3 regions of the Methylobacterium sp. ARG-1 genome follow, and region 3 is predicted to be linked to each of the others. Evidence: predicted binding sites of a transcription regulator. Region 3 holds the regulator's gene; each other region holds the start of a gene.

The links. Region 3 encodes PhoB, which activates phosphate uptake and scavenging genes when phosphate is short. Its sites were predicted from a motif close to TGTCATNNANCTGTCAT; they were not measured.
Region 1: a site for PhoB is predicted at 5,170-5,186, ahead of AKJ13_RS25845 (inorganic phosphate transporter). Genes of this name have one in related genera too.
Region 2: a site for PhoB is predicted at 2,927-2,943, ahead of AKJ13_RS12265 (DUF465 domain-containing protein). Genes of this name have one in related genera too.

What each region holds. Positions count from the first base shown of each region.
Region 1 covers NZ_LHCD01000040.1:416-6,690, reverse strand. Annotated here, with positions in the region: gene AKJ13_RS30870 (hypothetical protein) at 244-486, shown strand; gene AKJ13_RS25860 (hypothetical protein) at 707-958, opposite strand; gene AKJ13_RS25855 (carbohydrate porin) at 1,057-2,547, shown strand; gene AKJ13_RS33175 (hypothetical protein) at 2,563-2,694, opposite strand; partial or broken gene AKJ13_RS33170 (CorA family divalent cation transporter) at 2,852-3,328, opposite strand; gene AKJ13_RS25845 (inorganic phosphate transporter) at 3,492-5,120, opposite strand; one part of gene AKJ13_RS25835 (IS3 family transposase) at 5,560-5,821, shown strand; one part of gene AKJ13_RS25835 (IS3 family transposase) at 5,821-6,275, shown strand, end outside.
Region 2 covers NZ_LHCD01000010.1:97,042-103,316, forward strand. Annotated here, with positions in the region: gene AKJ13_RS12245 (tetratricopeptide repeat protein) at 1-506, opposite strand, end outside; gene AKJ13_RS12250 (5-(carboxyamino)imidazole ribonucleotide synthase) at 787-1,896, opposite strand; gene purE (5-(carboxyamino)imidazole ribonucleotide mutase) at 1,893-2,390, opposite strand; gene AKJ13_RS12260 (DUF465 domain-containing protein) at 2,565-2,786, opposite strand; gene AKJ13_RS12265 (DUF465 domain-containing protein) at 2,957-3,139, shown strand; gene AKJ13_RS12270 (propionyl-CoA synthetase) at 3,534-5,459, shown strand; gene AKJ13_RS12275 (CopG family transcriptional regulator) at 5,695-6,114, shown strand; gene AKJ13_RS12280 (PHB depolymerase family esterase) at 6,191-6,275, shown strand, end outside.
Region 3 covers NZ_LHCD01000005.1:67,448-73,722, reverse strand. Annotated here, with positions in the region: gene AKJ13_RS07675 (aminopeptidase P family protein) at 1-1,780, shown strand, start outside; gene AKJ13_RS07670 (hypothetical protein) at 1,901-2,203, shown strand; gene AKJ13_RS31310 (hypothetical protein) at 2,175-2,561, shown strand; gene AKJ13_RS07665 (protein-disulfide reductase DsbD domain-containing protein) at 2,846-4,996, shown strand; gene phoB (phosphate regulon transcriptional regulator PhoB) at 5,010-5,705, opposite strand; gene phoU (phosphate signaling complex protein PhoU) at 5,883-6,275, opposite strand, start outside.

The sequences.
Region 1 (6,275 bases), on a different contig from region 3:
ACCAACTTCTGGGTCCTTGAGCCAATCAATCACGCGCTCACGTCAGGTTATGCCTTTGGAGAGTGCGCACTATACGTCGGTGTCACGACACCGAGATGACCTTGGCCGTTTATCCCACCGCTCAGTTTGCCTTGTCGGTTCGGTCGCGCATCTTGACCCGCTGATCGGCATCAAGCGCGACAGAGATCGCATCGTCGTGCCGCATCGCATAAGAGGTCGCACGCAGATTGATTGAGGCCGGCAATGACCAAAGACGGCAAGAGTACGTTTCCCGGCTCCATACGAGACCACCAAGATGCGGTGAAGGCCGAGACTGAGAAGGCCAGCACCAAGATCGACGAGGCTTTTGGGAAGCTTGCCAAGAAAATGCGCGAGCGTGCCGACAAAGCAAAAGCAAAGATGGAGGCAACACGGAAGCCCGAAAAGCGATCTATTCTGCTACGTCGTTTCGAGCTGTACGCGGATGCAGCAAAACATCTGAAATAACGTCTTCCACAACGAGACGACTAGCGTCTTAGCTTTACGGTCAGCTCTGTTCCCAAGATGTCGTGATCTGTACCCGCGGCCAAGTCCGCTTCGATGCATCCATCGTCTAGAAGCGGGCCGGCCCAAAACGGATTTGACTAGGATCGCCGGTGGTTCCGGCGACATCCTGGGCAACGAGCCTTGCGTCGTGATTAAAGAAAAGATCGGACAGGAGTGGCGATCAGTCCCGTTCGGGTACGGCCAACATGACTGCCGCCCGTACGGCGGCCCGCCTGAGTTCTTCTCCGGCCCAGGGCTGGCGCATCAGGGTGCCGGCAAAGGGATGCTCGGCGACGGCCAACGCCGGATCGATCCGATACCCCTCGCCAAAATAGACGGTGCCGCATGATGGATTGGCCAGGTAGGCGTCCACCACCGCCGTCACATCGTCATCCACGATCCTTAGGGTCTCCAGAAGGTCCAGCGTCATCATCCCGGGCATTGCATCGCCTTAGGGCGGCTCGGCGACGCTGGTAAGTCGGTCTGCCTAGCCGTGCCGGGCTCAGTTTTCCCTGCGGATCGGAGACCGAGGTGCGTTCCTTTTACCGCACCATCTTCGTCACCGTCGTTGCGCTCGCCCTCTGGCTGCAGCCAGGCTTCGTTGCGGCCCAGGGCCAGGGAGGAGAAGCGCTAGCCACGACTGCACGGCTCGCAGCCGAAGGCCTCGCTATCGGCTCGCCGTCTGGCGCCGGCGGCGATCCACAGACCTCGGTTGCACAACCCGTTTTTTCGGCGGGCCGGGCGGCGGAGGTGACGACCTCGTTTCAGCCCTTGCTTGGGCCCGTGGGCGATCCCGGCGGATACCGCGCCTTCCTAGAACGGCGTGGCATCACCTTCGGATTGATCGCGGTGGCGGAGACCTACCGCGATGTCCGCGGCGGCCTACGGCGTGGCTCGACGGGCCTGACGCTGCTCGACCTCGACGTCGACGTCGATCTCGAAACCCTGGCCGGGTGGAAAGGGATCACGGCTCACGCCACGGTCTACCAGATCCAGGGGAGCGGCACCTCCCGCTCCCGCGTCGGCAACCTCATGACCATCAGCGAGATCGAGGCCCTGCCTGCCTCGCGCCTATCGGAACTGTGGCTGGAACAGAGCCTGTTCGACGACCAGCTGTTCCTCCGTGTCGGCCAGCTTTCCGCTGACACCGAGTACATGGTGAGCCAGACCAGCATCCTGTTCACCAACGGCACCTTCGGCTGGCCGGCGATCTTCGCCGCGAACATGACCGACGGGGGACCTGCCTATCCGCTGTCAGCGCCGACCGTCCGCTTGAAGTACGTGCCGACCCGGGAATTCTCGTTCCAGGCGAGCCTGATCGACGGCACGCCTGGCGGCGGCAACCCGCGCTCGGGGGTCGATCCGCAGCGGCGCAACCCGAACGGCACCCGCTTCCCGCTCTCGGATCCACCGCTCGCCATCGCCGAGGTCTCCTACGCCTACAACGCCCGCCCCGGCGACACGGGGCTGCCCGGCACCGTGACGTTCGGGGGCTGGCATCGGTTCGGCCGCGTCGATGCCTCCATGCCCGACCCGGTGAGCGGCCTGGGCCGAAGGGTCACCGGCGATTCCGGCATCTACGGGTTGATTGACCAGACGATCTATCAGGAGCCGAACGATCCCAACGACGGTGCCAGCGTGTTCCTTCGAGCCTCGGCCTCACCAGGGGACCGCAACCTCGTGGACCTCTACCTCGACGGTGGCGTCGCCTATCGCGGCCTTTTCCCCGGTCGCTCGGACGACACCCTCGGGTTCGGCGTCGGCATCGCGCACATATCCCCAGCGGCGAGGCGGCTCGATGCGATTGCCGCGTTCCAGAGCTCGACACCCACCCCTCGCCGCAGCGCCGAGATACTGCTTGAGGCGACCTATCAGGCCGTTCTCGCTCCCGGCATCGCCCTGCAGCCGACTTTGCAGTACGTCGTCCAACCGGGGGGCGGGATCGCCAATCCCCGCGATCCCGACGGCAAACGAGTGCGCAACGCCACCGTGTTCGGCCTACGCGCCATCACCCGCTACTGAGCAAGGCGCCGTCTCTTAATCCCGCGGCGGCCGGATGCCCAGGCCGCGGATCAACACGAAGGCCATGAGCGCCGAGAGGCACGCGATGGCGATGGCCACGGACGAGCCGGCCTCGTTCTCCGCGAGCGGCAAGCCTTGGGTGTTCATGCCGAAGAGCCCGGTCACGAGCGTCGGGGGCAGGAACAGCGCGGTCAACACGGACAGCGTGTGTGGCCGCGGCGATGGCCACGTCCGGAACCTGCTCGTCGGCCGAAGCGGTCTCCAAGCGATGGAAGACCGCGCGCAGGCCAGGGAGCTGTCGGTGCAGCCGGACCGCGTCCCGGCAGATCGGCCCGAGCCGCCGCCGCTCCCCACGAACGCGCTCGTCGAGGATGTGATCCTCGATCTCGTCGAGCTCATCGGCCAAGCGGGCGCCGGTCTCCGCCATTGATGTCACGACACGCTCGACGATGACGTCGAGCAGCTGGATCGGAGCCAGGATGCCGCGGCCTTCCACGGCAGCGTCGCGGGCGAGGTCCGGCCCGAGGAGTGGATGCCGTCGGCCGCTCGCGAGCAAGCGTGGGCCCATGACGAAATGCAGGCGCCCGCCGGCGTCAATCCTGAGGTCTTCTCTCGTCTGCCGGACGAGGTCGGCCACGACGCCGCCGATATGGCCAGCCTCGACGACGAGGCGTTGATGCGGATCGCTGGCGAGTGCCGCCGCGGCAAGCCGAGGGGGGCCGAGGCGCCCCCGTCGATCAGGGCCGGCAAGCGCGCGTCGTTCAGGTTGAAGTGCAGCCAGGTGAACGCCTCACCGAAGCTCCCCGGGGCGGACAGCGCCTCGCCGTGCTCGGCGAGGTGCCCGCAGCCGGTCTCGTCGAAGCGCATCGCCCACAACAAGCCTGGAAGCGTCGCGCCGTCGCACAGACGGCGAGCGGGAGCCGCAACAGCGGCCTCCATCCGGCTCAGAACACGTGGCGCAGGATGAAGAACAACGTACCGGCGATGAGGATGGCGGCCGGCAGCGTCGTAACCCAGGCGAGCGCCATGTTCCGAACGGTCGACATCTGCAGGCCTGAGCCGTTGGCCGCCATAGTGCCAGCCACGCCCGAGGACAGGATGTGTGTGGTCGAGACCGGCAGGCCGTAGAGCTCGGCCAGACCGATGGTGCCCGCGGCGACGATCTCGGCCGAGGCGCCCTGCGCGTAGGTCAGATGCGTCTTGCCGATCTTCTCGCCGACCGTCACGACGATGCGCTTCCAGCCGACCATGGTGCCGAGGCCGAGCGCCAGGGCGACGCAGACCTTCACCCAGCTCGGGATGTAGCGAGTGCCTTCGTTGAGGAGCTCCGTATAGCCTTTGAGCGTCTTGGCGTCGGCCTCGGACAGGGTGGCCCCGGACTTCGGCAGCAGGCGGATCGCGTCGGAGGCGAGGTACATGTCGTTGCGCACGTTCGAGGTCGCCCCGGCCGGGACCTGTTGGAGCGAGCCATAGCCCTTCACCGAGGCCGCGATGTCGGTCGAGAGCGCCGAGAGCGCACCGAACACCTCCGGCTTGTTGAGCTCCTTCGCCTTCAGCGCGTCGGCGACCGTCTTTCGAGCCTGGGCCGCGTCGGGGCGTGCGCCGCCCTCGGCATGGGACGAGAACACCTTGCTGGCCGCCTCAGAGGTCTGGACGAAGGCCGGCGTGGCGTCGGCGTTCATGGTGCGGTTCAGGGCATAGGCGGTGGGTGCGGCGCCGATCAGGATCAGCATGATCAGACCCATGCCCTTCTGCCCGTCGTTGCCGCCGTGGAAGAACGACACCAGGGTGCAGGTCAGGATCAGAACGCCGCGGATCCAGAGCGGGGGCGGCGCGTCGCCTTTGGGCGCCTCGTACAGGTCCTTGCGCCGCACACTGAACTTGAGAACGAGCAGAAGCAGTGCGGCCGCCACGAAGCCGCAGAGCGGGCTGAAGGCCAGAGCCTTGAAAACGCCGAGCGCCTGGTTCCAGTCGACGCCGGAGGTGCCGTCCTGGCCGCCCATGAGCTGGTTGGCGAGACCGACGCCGAGCACCGAGCCGATCAGCGCGTGCGAGGACGAGTTCGGCAGCCCGAGCGCCCAGGTTCCAAGGTTCCAGATGATGGCTGCGATCAGCAGCGAGAAGATCATCGCGTAGCCGGCCCCGGAACCGACCTGCAGGATCAGCTCCACTGGCAGCAGCGTGACGATGGCGTAGGCTACGGCGCCCGAGGACAGCAGAACGCCGAGGAAGTTGAAGGTCCCGGACCAGATCACCGCCACCATCGGCGGCATCGAGTGGGTGTATATCACGGTCGCCACCGCGTTGGCGGTGTCGTGGAAGCCGTTCACGAACTCGAAGCCCAGCGCGATCAGCAGCGCGAGGCCGAGGAGGACGAAGGCGCCGATTGCCAGCGGTTCTTGGTGCACTGCATTCATGTCGGCGATCAGGCTGATGACGGCGTAGCCTAGGCCGGCGACGAGCACGAGCAGGAAAGCGATGACACCTCCGGCATGCATACCGTGGTCGAGCTTAGGCTTCCCACCTGTCATTGGCCCGGCCGGGACGGCCGAGGTGAGTGCTGCATCGACCATTGTCGTCCCCGGGAAATATTTATGTTCGATCCGGGATTAAGTCTCGTCGATGACGGTCGGGTGACGCAGCATTGTGCTTTGTCGATGCTCGTGGGCAGCTCGCGGACTTAGGCTCCGTGAGTTCCCGGTCGACCATGCAGGCGCCGGCGCGAACCTGGCGGCGACTGGGACGGCCGCTCCGCGCCCGAAACGACGATTGCAGGCGTCAAGAGCGGCCATTGGCGCGGCGCCCTGCTCGTGATCGACCTGGCCGAGCCAGGGCATGGCACGCTTCAAGACGTGGAGCGGCAGGAGGTCCGTCGTGAACACGGAAGCTGTTCCACGAGGTCTTCCTCATCCCATGCAGGGTGGCCTTCACCAGTGACCCTGACCCAGCAAACTGGTCCGCGCTGAGCGCAAGTTTTTCGGGCATCCTGAACCCTGAAGGAGGGTGGATGCCATGCCCCGCAAACGCTTCACGAACGAGCAGATCGCCTTCGCCCTGCGACAGGCGGAGAACGGCGCGACGGTGGACGAGGTCTGCCGGAAGATGGGTGTGTCCGAGCCGACGTTCTACCGCTGGAAGAAGCAGTTCGTCGGCATGGGCGTGCCGGAGATCCGGCGGCTGAAGCAGCTGGAGGACGAGAACAGCAAGCTCAAACGATTGGTGGCCGACCTGACGCTGGACCGCTCGATGTTGCAGGATGTCCTGAAGCGAAAGTGGTAGGGCCCGGCGCTCGCCGTGAAGTCGCCGGCCACCTGCAGGTGGCCTACGGCATCAGCGAGCGTCGGGCCTGCCAGGCCACCGGTTTTGGCCGCTCGTCCCAGCGTTACAGGAAGCGCGCCGACCCGCAGGTTGCGCTGCGGATGCGGCTGAAGGAACTCGCTGCCGCGCGGGTGCGCTACGGCTACCGACGGCTGCATATCCTACTGCGACGGGAGGGCTGGGAGGTGAACCACAAGCGCACCTACCGGATCTATCGCGACGAGGGACTGTCGATCCGGCCCAAGCTGCCCAAACGCAAACGGGCTTGGCGCTACCGGCAAGGGCGGCCGGCGATCGGCGGCCCCAACGAGGTCTGGGCCATGGACTTTATGTTTGATCGCCTGTTCGACGGACGTACGTTCCGAATCCTGACGGTCGTCGATTGCCATACGCGAGAGGCGCTCTCGCTC
Region 2 (6,275 bases), on a different contig from region 3:
GATTCGGGCATCAGCCGGATCGCGACGTTGAGGTCGGAGAGCGCCTGGTCGAGGTTGCCCTGGGCGCGCTCGACATTGGCGCGGCCGATATAGGCCGGGCCGTAATTCGGATCGATGCTGATCGCCTTGGTGAAATCCTGGAGCGCGGCGGCGTCGCGGCCGACCTGGCGCTCGGCCAGCGCGCGGTTGTTGAAGGCCGAGCCCGAATTCGGGTCGATGCTGATCGCCTTGGTGAAGTCCGCGATGGCGTCGTTGAACTGGCCGGCCCGGGCATAGGCGGCGCCGCGGGTGTTGTAGGCGGCGGCGTCGTTCGGGTTGCGCTGGATCACCTCGGTGAGCGAGGCGATGTTGACGTTGGTGGCGCCCGTGGTGTCGGTCTCCACCACCGCGTATTGCCGCGGGCTGGCGGCGCTGCCGACGGTTTCGCAGCCCGCAAGCGCCGCGGCCGAGAGCGTGGCCGCGCCGATCAGCGCGATCTTGTGTGCCAGCCCGTTGCGTACGATCATCGCCCCACTCTCCCCGGGGCGCGGCCCGCATCCCGCATGCCCACCCCGCCCCCGTTTTGTCCGTCGCCCGGCCCGCGCCGCGCCCTGGTCTCCGGGGCACCGTCGCGCATCGCGGTGAATGCCGGCTTAAGGATGCGCGGTCCCGCGACCGGTCACGCCGTGGTGGAAGCTTCGGGATGTGGCGAAGGTATGGCTTGGAGCCGCGCCGGCCGGGCCGCGCGGCATCCGGCCTGCGCGCGGCCCGGCCGGTGTGTTCCCGAAGCCGCAGAACCGGCCCCGGTCAGGCCTCCGGAACAGGCCCCAGCCGGGTGACGTGGCCCATCTTGCGGCCGGGCCGGGCCTCGCCCTTGCCGTAGAGATGGAGGTGGGCGCCGGGCTCGGCGAGCAGCGCCGACCAGTCATCGGCCTGGGCGCCGATCAGGTTGCGCATCTCCACCGACAGGTCGCCGACCCGGGCCGAATCGCCGAGGGGCCAGCCGGACACCGCCCGGACGTGCTGGGCGAATTGCGAGGTCGTCGCCCCCTCGATGGTCCAGTGCCCGGAATTGTGCACCCGCGGCGCGATCTCGTTGACCACCAGCCGCTCGGCCCCATCCTCGCGCACCAGGAACATCTCGACGGCGAGCACGCCGACATAGTCCAGGGCGTCGGCGATCCGCTTGGCAATGTCGAGGGCGGCGCGGGCGGTCTCGGGAGTGAGGCCGGGGGCCGGTACCCGGGTCAGCGCCAGGATGTGGTCGCGGTGCTCGTTCTCGCACAGGTCGAAGGCCGCGAAGCTGCCGTCGCGGCCGCGGGCGGCCACCACCGAGACCTCGCGCTCGAACGGCACGAAGCCCTCGAGGATCAGCGGCGCGCCGCCGAACTCGGCGAACAGCGCGTTGCGGTCGCCCTCGGCGCGCTCGCGCAGGATGCGCTGGCCCTTGCCGTCGTAGCCGAACCGGCGGGTCTTGAGGACCGCCGGCAGGCCGAGCGCCGCGATCGCCCGGTCGAGGTCGTCGGGCGTGTCCACCGCCTGGAACGGCGCGGTCGGGATGCCGAGCCGGTTGATGAACTCCTTCTCGGTGAGGCGGTCCTGCGTCGTGGACAAGGCCTCGGCATTCGGGTGTAGGGGGGCGTGCCGGGCCAGGATGTCGGCGGTCTCCCGCGGGATGTTCTCGAACTCGTAGGTCACCGCGTCGACGCTCTGCGCGAAGCCGGCCAGCGCGGCGGCGTCGTCATAGGCCGCGCAGGTGGTGCGAGCGGCGACGTCGAAGGCGGGGCTGTCCCGGTCGGGCGCGTAGACATGCACCTTCAGCCCGTAATTGGCCGCCGCCAGCGCGATCATGCGCCCGAGCTGTCCGCCGCCGACGATGCCGAGGGTGGAGCCGGGCTTCAGAGCTGTGTCCGTCACGAAAGCTTGTCCGTCTCCGGCCGTTCGGCCACCGACGCGGTCTGCGCCGCGCGCCACGCGTCGAGCCGCTCTGCCAGGCCGGGATCGGCGAGCGCCAACACTGCGGCGGCGAGCAGGGCGGCGTTGACCGCCCCGGCCCGGCCGATCGCCAGGGTCCCCACCGGGATGCCGGCCGGCATCTGTACGATCGACAGCAGGCTGTCCTGGCCGGACAGGGCCTTGGATTCCACCGGCACGCCGAAGACCGGCAGGCGGGTCATCGCGGCGGCCATGCCGGGCAGGTGCGCGGCCCCGCCGGCGCCCGCGATCACGACCTTGAACCCGGCCGCGACGGCGCCCTTGGCGAAGGCCACAAGCCGGTCGGGGGTGCGGTGGGCCGACACGATCCGGGTGTCGTGCGGCACGCCGAGCGCGTCGAGCGTCTCGGCGGCGTGCCGCATGGTCGCCCAATCGGACTGACTGCCCATGATGATCGCAACCGGAGGCGACGCCATCGTTGATCCCGGCAAAAGAGGCCGCTTACAGGCGGGGCGGGCCGGCGGCAAGGCGTCGCGCCGGCGCGTCCACCAACTTCGACGCCCGATCCCGAAGGATGGTTGCCGACTCTGAGAGAACGACGACGCGCTCCGAGGCCGGGGCCGCGCGGGATCGAAGTCCCGGACGCGGCCCTAGGCGATGATGTCCGGGGTCAGCGCGTCCTCGATATGATAGATCCGGTCGCGCAGGGTCAGCTTGCGCTTCTTCAGACGCTGGATCTGGAGCTGGTCCCCGGCGACGCTGCGCTCCAGCGCCTCGATGGCGCTGTCGAGATCCCGATGCTCCTCGCGCAGCCGATTCAGCTCGGACTCGAGGTCCGACTGCCCGCTCTCACTCGACTCGTCCGCCATCATCACCCGCGGGATCGAAGACCGTTCCTTGTCGAAGAGCATGCGTTACGCCCCGCCGCGGGACAAGCCGGCCGGGCCGGCATTCGTCAGGCTTAGCCGGAGAAAAGGCTTCGACAGGTGTGGCATCCTGTGCCAGTCTCCGTGTGTCGGAACAATGACAGGAGATTCGACTCATGTCGCTGCAGACGCATCTGAGCCAACTCGCCCGGAAGCACGAAGCCCTCGAGCGTGAGATTCACGAGGCGATCCACAGGCCTTCGGCGAACGACCTCCACATTGCTGAACTGAAGCGACGGAAACTTCTCCTCAAGGACGAAATTAACAGGCTGCAGGCCGGCACGGACACGCTGCACTGAGCCGCGCCTGACTCCCTCCCGGACATAGACGCAAGACGGCAGCCGCCGCGCCGGACCGCCCGGCGCGGCGGCTTCTTTTTTGGGGGGACAGACCGTGCTGTCCTACCCTGTCCCTCATCTTGAGGTGCCCGCGTCAGCGAGCCTCGAAGGAGCCCTCCTTCGAGGCCTCCAGCCGGCCGCGCGATCCCTGGAAACCTCCTTCGAGGCCGCTGCGCGGCACCTCAGGATGAGGGGATTGGGTGGGAGGAGCGAATTCCCCCGCTGAGCCGGGTCCCACTCCATCCGGCGTCACCCGCAGCACCCACAAGCACCCACCCGCGCGCGCAAAAAACCAGAATCAGCTAGTCTCCCCAGGATGCCGCCGGAGAGCGGCTCCCGAGGACACGCCGCGCCGATGACCACCGCCAGCCCGCCGGGCCGCTATCCCGAGATCTACGATGCGGCGTGCCGCGACCCGGAGGCGTTCTGGCTGGAGGCGGCCGGGGCGCTCGACTGGGCGCAGAACCCGGCGCAGGCCTTCGCCCCCGAATCCGGCCCCTATGGCCGCTGGTTCCCGGACGGGACGCTCAACGCCTGCCACAACGCGGTGGACCGGCACGCCGAGGGGGCGCGGGCCGACCAGGCGGCGATCCTGTACGATTCTCCCGTCACCGGGACCAAGCGCAGCATCAGCTACCGCGTACTGCGCGACGCGGTGGCAGCCCTCGCCGCGGTGCTGGCCGAGCTCGGCGTCGGCAAGGGCGACCGGGTCGTGCTGTACATGCCGATGGTGCCCGAGGCCCTGTTCGGCATGCTGGCCTGCGCGCGGCTCGGGGCCGTGCACTCAGTGGTGTTCGGCGGCTTCGCGGCCAACGAGCTGGCGGTGCGGATCGAGGATGCCGCCCCGAAGGTGGTGCTGGCCGCCTCCTGCGGCCTCGAGCCGAACCGGGTGGTCGCCTACAAGCCGCTGCTGGACCTCGCGATCGCCACCTCCCGGCACAAGCCGGAAGCCTGCCTGATCCTGCAGCGGCCCCAATGCGCCGCGAGCCTCGTCGCGGGGCGCGACCACGACTGGGCCGAGACCGTCGCGGCCGCTCAAGCCGCGGGCAAGCAGGCCGCCTGCGTGCCGGTGGCCGCCACCGACCCGCTCTATATCCTCTACACCTCCGGCACGACCGGCAAGCCGAAGGGCGTGGTCCGGGATACCGGCGGCTACCTCGTCGCCCTCGCCTGGTCGATGCCCAACCTCTACAGCGTCCAGCCCGGCGAGACCTATTTCTGCGCCTCCGACATCGGCTGGGTCGTCGGCCATTCCTACATCGTCTACGCGCCGCTCCTGCACGGCTGCACCACCGTGCTGTACGAGGGCAAGCCGGTGGGCACGCCCGATGCCGGGGCGTTCTGGCGGGTGGTCGCCGAGCACGGCGTCGTCTGCCTGTTCACGGCCCCGACGGCCCTGCGTGCCATCAAGAAGGAGGATCCGGCCGGGTCGCTGATCGGCGCTTACGACCTCTCGGCCTTCCGCAGCCTGTTCCTGGCCGGGGAGCGGGCGGACCCGGATTCGGTCGCCTGGGCCGAGCGGGTGCTCGGGCGGCCGGTGATCGACCATTGGTGGCAGACCGAGACGGGCTGGCCGATCGCCGGCAATCCTATGGGCCTCGGCCTCCTGCCGGTGAAGCACGGCAGCACCTGCGTGCCGATGCCGGGCTACCGGGTCGAGGTCCTGGACGAGGGCGGCAAGCCGGTCCCGCCCGGCACGATGGGCACGATCGCGATCCGCCTGCCCCTGCCGCCCGGCTGCCTGCCGACCCTCTGGGGCTCGGACGCGCGGATGCGGTCGAGCTACCTCGCCACCTTCCCGGGCTATTACGACACGTCGGATGCCGGGGTGATCGACGCCGACGGCTACATCACCGTGCTGGGTCGGACCGACGACATCATCAACGTCGCGGGCCACCGCCTGTCCACCGGCGGCATGGAGGCGGTGCTGGCCGGCCACCCGGATGTGGCCGAATGCGCGGTGATCGGCATCCGCGACGCACTCAAGGGCGAGGTGCCCTGCGGCTTCGTGGTGCTGAAGGCCCGGGTCGACCGCGCCCCCGAGGACATCGAGCGCGAGCTCGTCGCCAAGGTGCGGGACGAGATCGGCCCGGTGGCGGCGTTCAAGCTGGCGCTCACCGTGCCGCGGCTGCCGAAAACCCGCTCCGGCAAGATCCTGCGCGCCACCATGAAGCGCATCGCCGACCACGAGCCCTGGACCATGCCGGCGACCATCGACGACGCCACCGCGCTGGACGAGATCGACGCCAGCCTGAAGGGGCGGGGGATCGGCGCCGGCTGATCACGCGTCGCGATCCGGGTTCCCGAAGGGCCTGAGGCCCTTCGGCGGGGTTCGGGGCGCGCAGCCCCGATCTCGGGCGAAGCCCGACACCAGGGCTCCGCCCTGGACCCGCAAAAGGTCCCGGACCTTTTGAAACCACGACGGTTTCGTGGCTCACTGCAGCCGCCCCTTGCGCCTCGATATCCGCTAACCATCTCTAGACCATCCAACCGGATGGCCTGGGGATGGCGGGACGATGAGCGACGATGTGCAGGATCTCCGGCCGAAGGTGCCGGACAGCGAGAAGATCACGATCAATCTCGGCTTCGTCGATCTCGGCCGAGTCGACCTGATGGTCCGCGACGGGTTCTATGCCAACCGCGCCGACTTCATCCGCACCGCCGTGCGCAACCAGCTCGACCGGCAGGAGGAGGCGGTGCGCCAATCCGTGGCCCGGCGCCAGCTGCGCCTGGGTGTCTCGCACTATTCGCGGGCCACCCTCGAGGCCGCCCGCGACGCCGGCACGCCCCTGCACATCCAGGTCCTCGGCCTCGCCACCGTGGCGACCGACGTCACCCCCGAACTCGCCCGTGCCGCCATCGCCTCCGTCGAGGTGCTGGGCGCGTTCCAGGCGAGCCCCGCCGTCAAGGCCGCCCTGGCCGACCGGATTGCCTGAACCGCCCCGACCACCCCTACCCACAGTCGGGCCAAGCAGCCGGCCGTGTCCGCCCCCACCCGCAAGGAACGGCCCGATGAAACACTTTCCCAAGATGGATTTCTTGAACCTAGATCTCTCCAAGATGAAGCTCGGCGGCTTCGGTGCCGCCGGCTCGGCCG
Region 3 (6,275 bases):
CCACCGCAAGGGGGCGGAGCGGATCGAGGCGCTGCGCGCGGCCCTGCGCGAGAGCGCGCTGGACGGCTTCGTCGTACCCCGGGCCGATGAGCACCAATCCGAATACGTGCCGGCCGACGCAGAGCGGCTCGCTTGGCTCACCGGCTTCACGGGCTCGGCCGGAACCGCGGTGGTGCTGATGGAGTCGACGGCGCTGATCGTCGACGGCCGCTACACCCTGCAGGCGCCCGAGCAGGTCGATACCGGCGTGATCACCGTGGTGCCGCTGGCCGAATCAACCGCGGAAGCCTGGATCGCCGACAACCTGAAGCGCGATCAGGTGCTCGGCTACGACCCCTGGCTGCACACCTCGGATGGGGTTGCACGCCTGGAACGGGCGGCGGTGAAGGCCGGCGGTTCGGTGCGGGCGGTGCCGAACCTGGTCGATGCCGTCTGGGCCGGGCGCCCGAAGCCGCCCGCCGGGCCGGTGGTCACCCATCCCGAGGCCTTCGCGGGCGAGAGCGTCGCCGGGAAACTCACGCGGGTGCGCGCGGCTCTGGCCGAGGGCGGCTGCGACGCCCTGGTGATCTCGGACCCGCACAATCTCGCATGGGCGTTCAACTTGCGCGGCTCCGATGTCGGCCACACGCCGCTGGCGCTCGGCTACGCGATCCTGCCGCGTGAGGGACGAGCGCGGCTGTTCCTGTCCTCACCCAAGGTCGATCCGGCGCTGCGGACGGCCCTGGCGCCGGTGGCCGAGATCCTGTCGCGCGCCGATCTCGATGACGGGCTCGGCTCGTTCAGCGGCGTGCGCGTCCGGGTCGATTCCGCCACGGGCGCCGTCGCCCTGAAGGAGAAGATCGAGGCCGCGGGTGGGACCGCCGATATCGGCAAGGACCCGATCACCGGCATGAAGGCGGTCAAGAACGCCGCCGAGATCGCCGGCACCCGGGCCGCCCATACCCGCGACGGCACGAGCGTCGTGCGCTTCCTGGCCTGGCTCGACGGCGCCGCCGAAGCCGGGGGAGTGAGCGAGATCGCCGCGGTGGAGGCCCTGGAGGATTTCCGCGCGGCCGGCGGCGACCTGCGCGACGTGTCGTTCCCGACGATCTCGGGTTCCGGCCCGAACGGGGCAATCGTCCATTATCGGGTGACCCGCGCCAGCGACCGGATCGTGCGGCTGGGCGAGCTGTTCCTGATCGATTCCGGGGCGCAATACCCGGACGGCACCACCGACATCACCCGCACGGTCGCGGTCGGCGAGCCCACCGAGGCGATGCGCGATCGGTTCACCCGGGTGCTGAAGGGCCACATCGCCATCGCCCGGGCGGTCTTCCCGAAAGGCACCACCGGCGCCCAGATCGACGCCTTCGCCCGCGCACCGCTCTGGCAGGCGGGGCTCGATTTCGACCATGGCACCGGCCACGGCGTCGGCTCGTTCCTGTCGGTGCACGAGGGCCCGCAGCGCATCGCCAAGACCGGGACCGTCGCCCTGGAACCCGGCATGATCCTGTCGAACGAGCCCGGCTACTACGCGCCCGGCGCCTACGGAATCCGGATCGAGAACCTCGTCCTGGTCGAGCCGCGCGCCATCCCGGGCGGCGAGCGCCCGATGCTCGGCTTCGAGACCCTGACGCTCGCCCCCTACGACCGGCGGCTGATCCGCCCGGACCTTCTCGCACCGGAGGAGCGGGCCTGGATCGACGCCTATCACGCCCGGGTGCGCGACACCCTCGCGCCGCTCCTCGACGCCGAAACCCGCGGCTGGCTGGACCGCGCCACCGCTCCGCTGGCGGCTTGAGGAGTGGGGAGTCGCTCCGGGCGCCCTCAGGTCGGCGAAGGGAGGCGGACAGAGTGAAAGGAGTTCCGAGTCGGCCTTTGTTCGTTCACTCCAATGGCTGATCGGCCAGGATTGCAGAAGGTGGCCGATATGCCCCGAAGGTCTTCCGATCTCGCCGAAATCGCCAAGATGGCCGCCAACGCGTCCTTCGGCAGCCCCCTGGTGCAAGCGGTCCGCCTCGGCGACATGGAAGGGGCCGATGGCGATGATGTCCGGCGCGTGCAGCTGATCGTCTCAGACGACGCTATTCAGCAGCTCGACGGTGACAAACTGCTCGATGCCGGATTGGCTATCCGCAAAGTCCTGCAGAAGGCCGGCGAGACGCTGCGCGTGGTCGACGAGTATGCCGAGCAGCGTGAGCTCGACGAACGTGGCGCTCATTAATCCGGAGCATCTGTTCAGCCGGGCGGATGCGCTTCTTCTCCAAACCGGCCGCGGCTCATTGCGGCAGGCTGACCTACGCCGCACCTTCTCCAACGCTTATCATAGCCTGTTTCACGCGATCCTGACGGCCGCGGCCGATGAGGCCGTTGGAAGGACGCAGCGGAACGATCCATTCTGGACGCTGACCTATCGTTCCATATCTCACCAACGATTGAAGACTGTGTGCAACGATCTTCAGGCGGCGACACGCAAGCCGAAGATCAGGCGCTATGAGCCGCCCGGCGGATCTGGTGGTCATATCGTCACGATTGCCGGTGCCGTTTCAGAATTGCAGGACCGGCGGCACGCCGCCGACTAAGATCCGTCCCTCTCCTTCCTGCCAACCGATGACCGATGCGCAGGCGGCGCTTCAGACGGCCCGGTCGGAGGTCAACCGACTGGCTCACCTGGAAGCGGATCAGCGACGAGCCTTCCTCTACCTCCTCCTGTTCGAGCCCCGCTGAGCGACCCCAGCGGTGTCATGGTGTCGGCGTCACGGCGCCGGGCTGGGGACAGGATCGTGACACCCGCGTTATAAGGGCCGGCGCCGGTCCCGCGGACCCCCGTGTGAAACCACGACCGCCCCGCGCGCGAAGGGACAATATGATCCGCCGCCTCGCCTTCCTGGTCCTGATGCTCGCCGCGAGCCTGTCGGCCCCGTCGGCCCAGGGTTTCCGCACGCCGCCCGATCTCGTGCGGGCGAGCCTGGTCGCCGAGCCCGTCGCGGTGGCGGGCGCGCAGCCGTTCACCCTGGCGGTGCGGATGCAGGTGAAGCCGGGCTGGCACGTCTACTGGCGCAATCCGGGCGATTCTGGTCTGCCGCCCGAGGTGACCTGGACCTTGCCGGCGGGCTTCAACGCCGGTGCGATCCGGTGGCCGGCGCCGGAGCGCATCGCGATCGCGACGCTGATGAATTACGGCTACGAGGGCGAGGTCACCTTACTCGTGCCGGTCACGCCGCCGCCGAGCCTCGACCCGGCGGATCCGGTGCGGATCCAGGCCAAGCTGACCTACCTGGTCTGCGAGACCGAATGCGTTCCGGGCTCCGCCGACCTCGCCCTGACCCTGCCGGTGGGCGAGCCTCGGCCCGATGCCGATCAGGCCGCCCTGTTCGCGCGGGCCCGGACCGCCCTGCCCGCTCCGGCGCTCTGGCCGCTGCGCTTGTCCAGCCAGGGCGACACCCTGCAGCTCGATTTCGCCGCGGCGGGTCTCAAGCCGGAGACCATCAAGAGCGCGTCCTTCTTCCCCTATTCCGAGACCGCGATCGACAATGCCGCCGCGCAGGTGATGACCGTCGACGAGGCCGGCCTGCATCTCACCCTGGCCCGGAGCAGCCCCGCCGAGCCGGCGCCCGCCGCCCTGCCCGGCGTGCTGACCGTCGAGGAGGCGACCGGTGCCGGCACGCACCGGCTTGCCTTCGCGTATGGCGACGAGCCGGTGCTGCCGGCCCCGACGGCGGCGCCAGAGACCCCGGCCGCGCCGCCCGCAGCCCCCGCCTTCGACGTGCCGACGCTGGTGAGCGCGGTCGGGCTCGCTTTCCTCGGCGGCCTGATCCTCAACCTGATGCCCTGCGTCTTCCCGGTCCTGTCCATCAAGGTGCTGGGCCTCGTGCGGCACGCCGGCGAGAGCGCCGCCCGCGTCCGGCTGCACGGCCTTGCCTACACGGCGGGTGTGCTCGTGAGCTTCCTCGGCTTGGCCGGCCTGTTGCTCGCCCTCAAGGGCGGCGGGGCGGCGATCGGCTGGGGTTTCCAGCTGCAATCGCCGGCGGTGGTCGCCGGCCTCGCCTATCTGCTGCTTGCGATGGGCCTAAGCCTGTCGGGGGTGGTCCATCTCGGCGGGCGGCTCGCCGGACTCGGCGACGGCCTCGCCCGGCGCTCGGGGCTCAGCGGCTCGTTCTTCACCGGCGTGCTGGCGACCCTGGTGGCGACCCCCTGCACGGCGCCGTTCATGGGCTCGGCGGTGGGCTTCGCGCTGACCCAGAGCGCGGGCGTCGCCCTCGCGGTGTTCGCGAGCCTCGGGCTCGGCCTCGCCCTGCCGTTCCTGCTGCTCACCCTGTGGCCGCCGGCCCTGCGGGGGTTGCCGCGTCCGGGCGCCTGGATGGAGACACTGAAGCAGGTTCTGGCCTTCCCGGTCTACGCCACGGTGGCGTGGCTGGTCTGGGTCCTGGCGCAGCAGGTCGGGCCGCAGGGGCTGCTCGCCGGGCTGATCGGCCTCGTGCTGGTGGGCTTCGCCGCCTGGGCCTGGGAGCACGGGCGCGCGGCGACGCCGCGATTCGGGCGGATCGCCCAGGGGCTCGCGGTGCTCACGATCCTGGCGGTCGCAGGCCTGACGCTCAGCCTCGACCGCGAGCGGGCGGCCCCCGCCGCCCAGGCTGCCGCCGACGGTGTCCAGCCGTTCACCCAGGCTCGTCTGGATTCCCTGGTGAACGAGCGCCGCCCGGTCTTCGTGAACATGACCGCCGCCTGGTGCATCACCTGCGCTGTCAACGAGACGACCTCGCTCTCGACCCAGGCGGTGCGGGCAGCGATGGCGGATCGGGGCGTCACCTACCTGAAGGGCGACTGGACCAACCAGAACCCGGAGATCACGCGCCTGCTGGAGAAGCACGGGCGCAGCGGCGTGCCGCTGTATCTGCTCTACACCGGGACGGGGGAACCCCAGGTGCTGCCGCAGATCCTCACCGAGGGGACGGTGCTGGCGGCGCTGGAAACGGTGCCGGCCTCAGCGAACAAGAGCGCGGCGCTGGCCCGCTGACCGGACAGGCGGTCTAGGCTTCCAGCGAGAACGTCTCGTCGAAGGCGTAGCCCGACCCCCGCACCGTGCGGATCGGATCGGCCTGCCGGGGCGCGTTGAGCGCCTTGCGCAGGCGCCCGACATGCACGTCGACGGTGCGCTCGTCGATATAGACGTCGTGGCCCCAGACCCCGTCGAGGAGCTGCTCGCGGGAGAAGACCCGGCCGGGGGCCAGCATCAGGAATTCGAGCAGGCGGAACTCGGTAGGGCCGAGATGGAGCTCCTCGCCGGCGCGGCGGACCCGATGACCGGTGCGGTCGAGCTCGATATCGCCAGCCGCCAGCCGGTCGGCGACATGGGCGGGCTTGGCCCGGCGCAACAGGGCCCGCACTCGGGCCAGCAGTTCCGGAACCGAGAACGGCTTGACGATGTAGTCGTCTGCGCCCGTGCCGAGGCCGCGAACCCGGTCGCCCTCCTCGCCGCGGGCGGTGAGCATGATCACCGGCAGCCGCTCGGTCTCGCGCCGGGCCCGGATGCGGCGGCACAGCTCGATCCCCGAGAGGCCCGGCAGCATCCAGTCGAGCAGCACCAGATCCGGGGTGCGCTCGGCCAGGAGCAGTTCTGCGTCGTCGCCACGCGTCGCCGAATCGACCAGGAAGCCCTCGGCTTCCAGGTTGTAGCGCAGCAGGGTGGTCAGGGCCTCCTCGTCCTCGACGATCAGGACTTGCATGCTCACGTTCGTTAACCTGTTCCGTACTCGGTACCGGCCGGCGCGCCCGCGCCGGGGGACCCGGACGCGCCGATGGTGCGGCAGAGGCCGCCATCCCTCAAGCCGCAGGCCGCCACAATCGGGCGTTGCCCCACAGGGCAGCGTGCGGATCGGGCCGGCCGCACCGCGACCCGCCTGTTACGGGGCCGTGGCGGCGGGGCCGACCGTTGCGTAGTTCGACGCGTCGTTCTTCGGCCGCTCGCCCGCCAGGGTCTCACCGGTGGCGAGGTAGTGGATCGTCTCGGCGATGTTGGTGGTGTGGTCGCCGATGCGCTCGACATTCTTGGCGCAGAACAGCAGGTGCGTGCAGAACGAGATGTTGCGCGGATCTTCCATCATGTAGGTCAGGAGTTCGCGAAACAGCGAATTGTACAGCGCATCGATCTCGCCGTCGCGCTCCCAGACGTCGTAGGCGGCCTTCACGTCGCGGCTCGCGTAGGCGTCGAGGATGTCCTTGAGCTGCGCCTCGGCGAGGTCGCTCATGTGCCGCACGCCGAGCACGATCTTCTGCGCCGGCGCCTGATCGGAAAT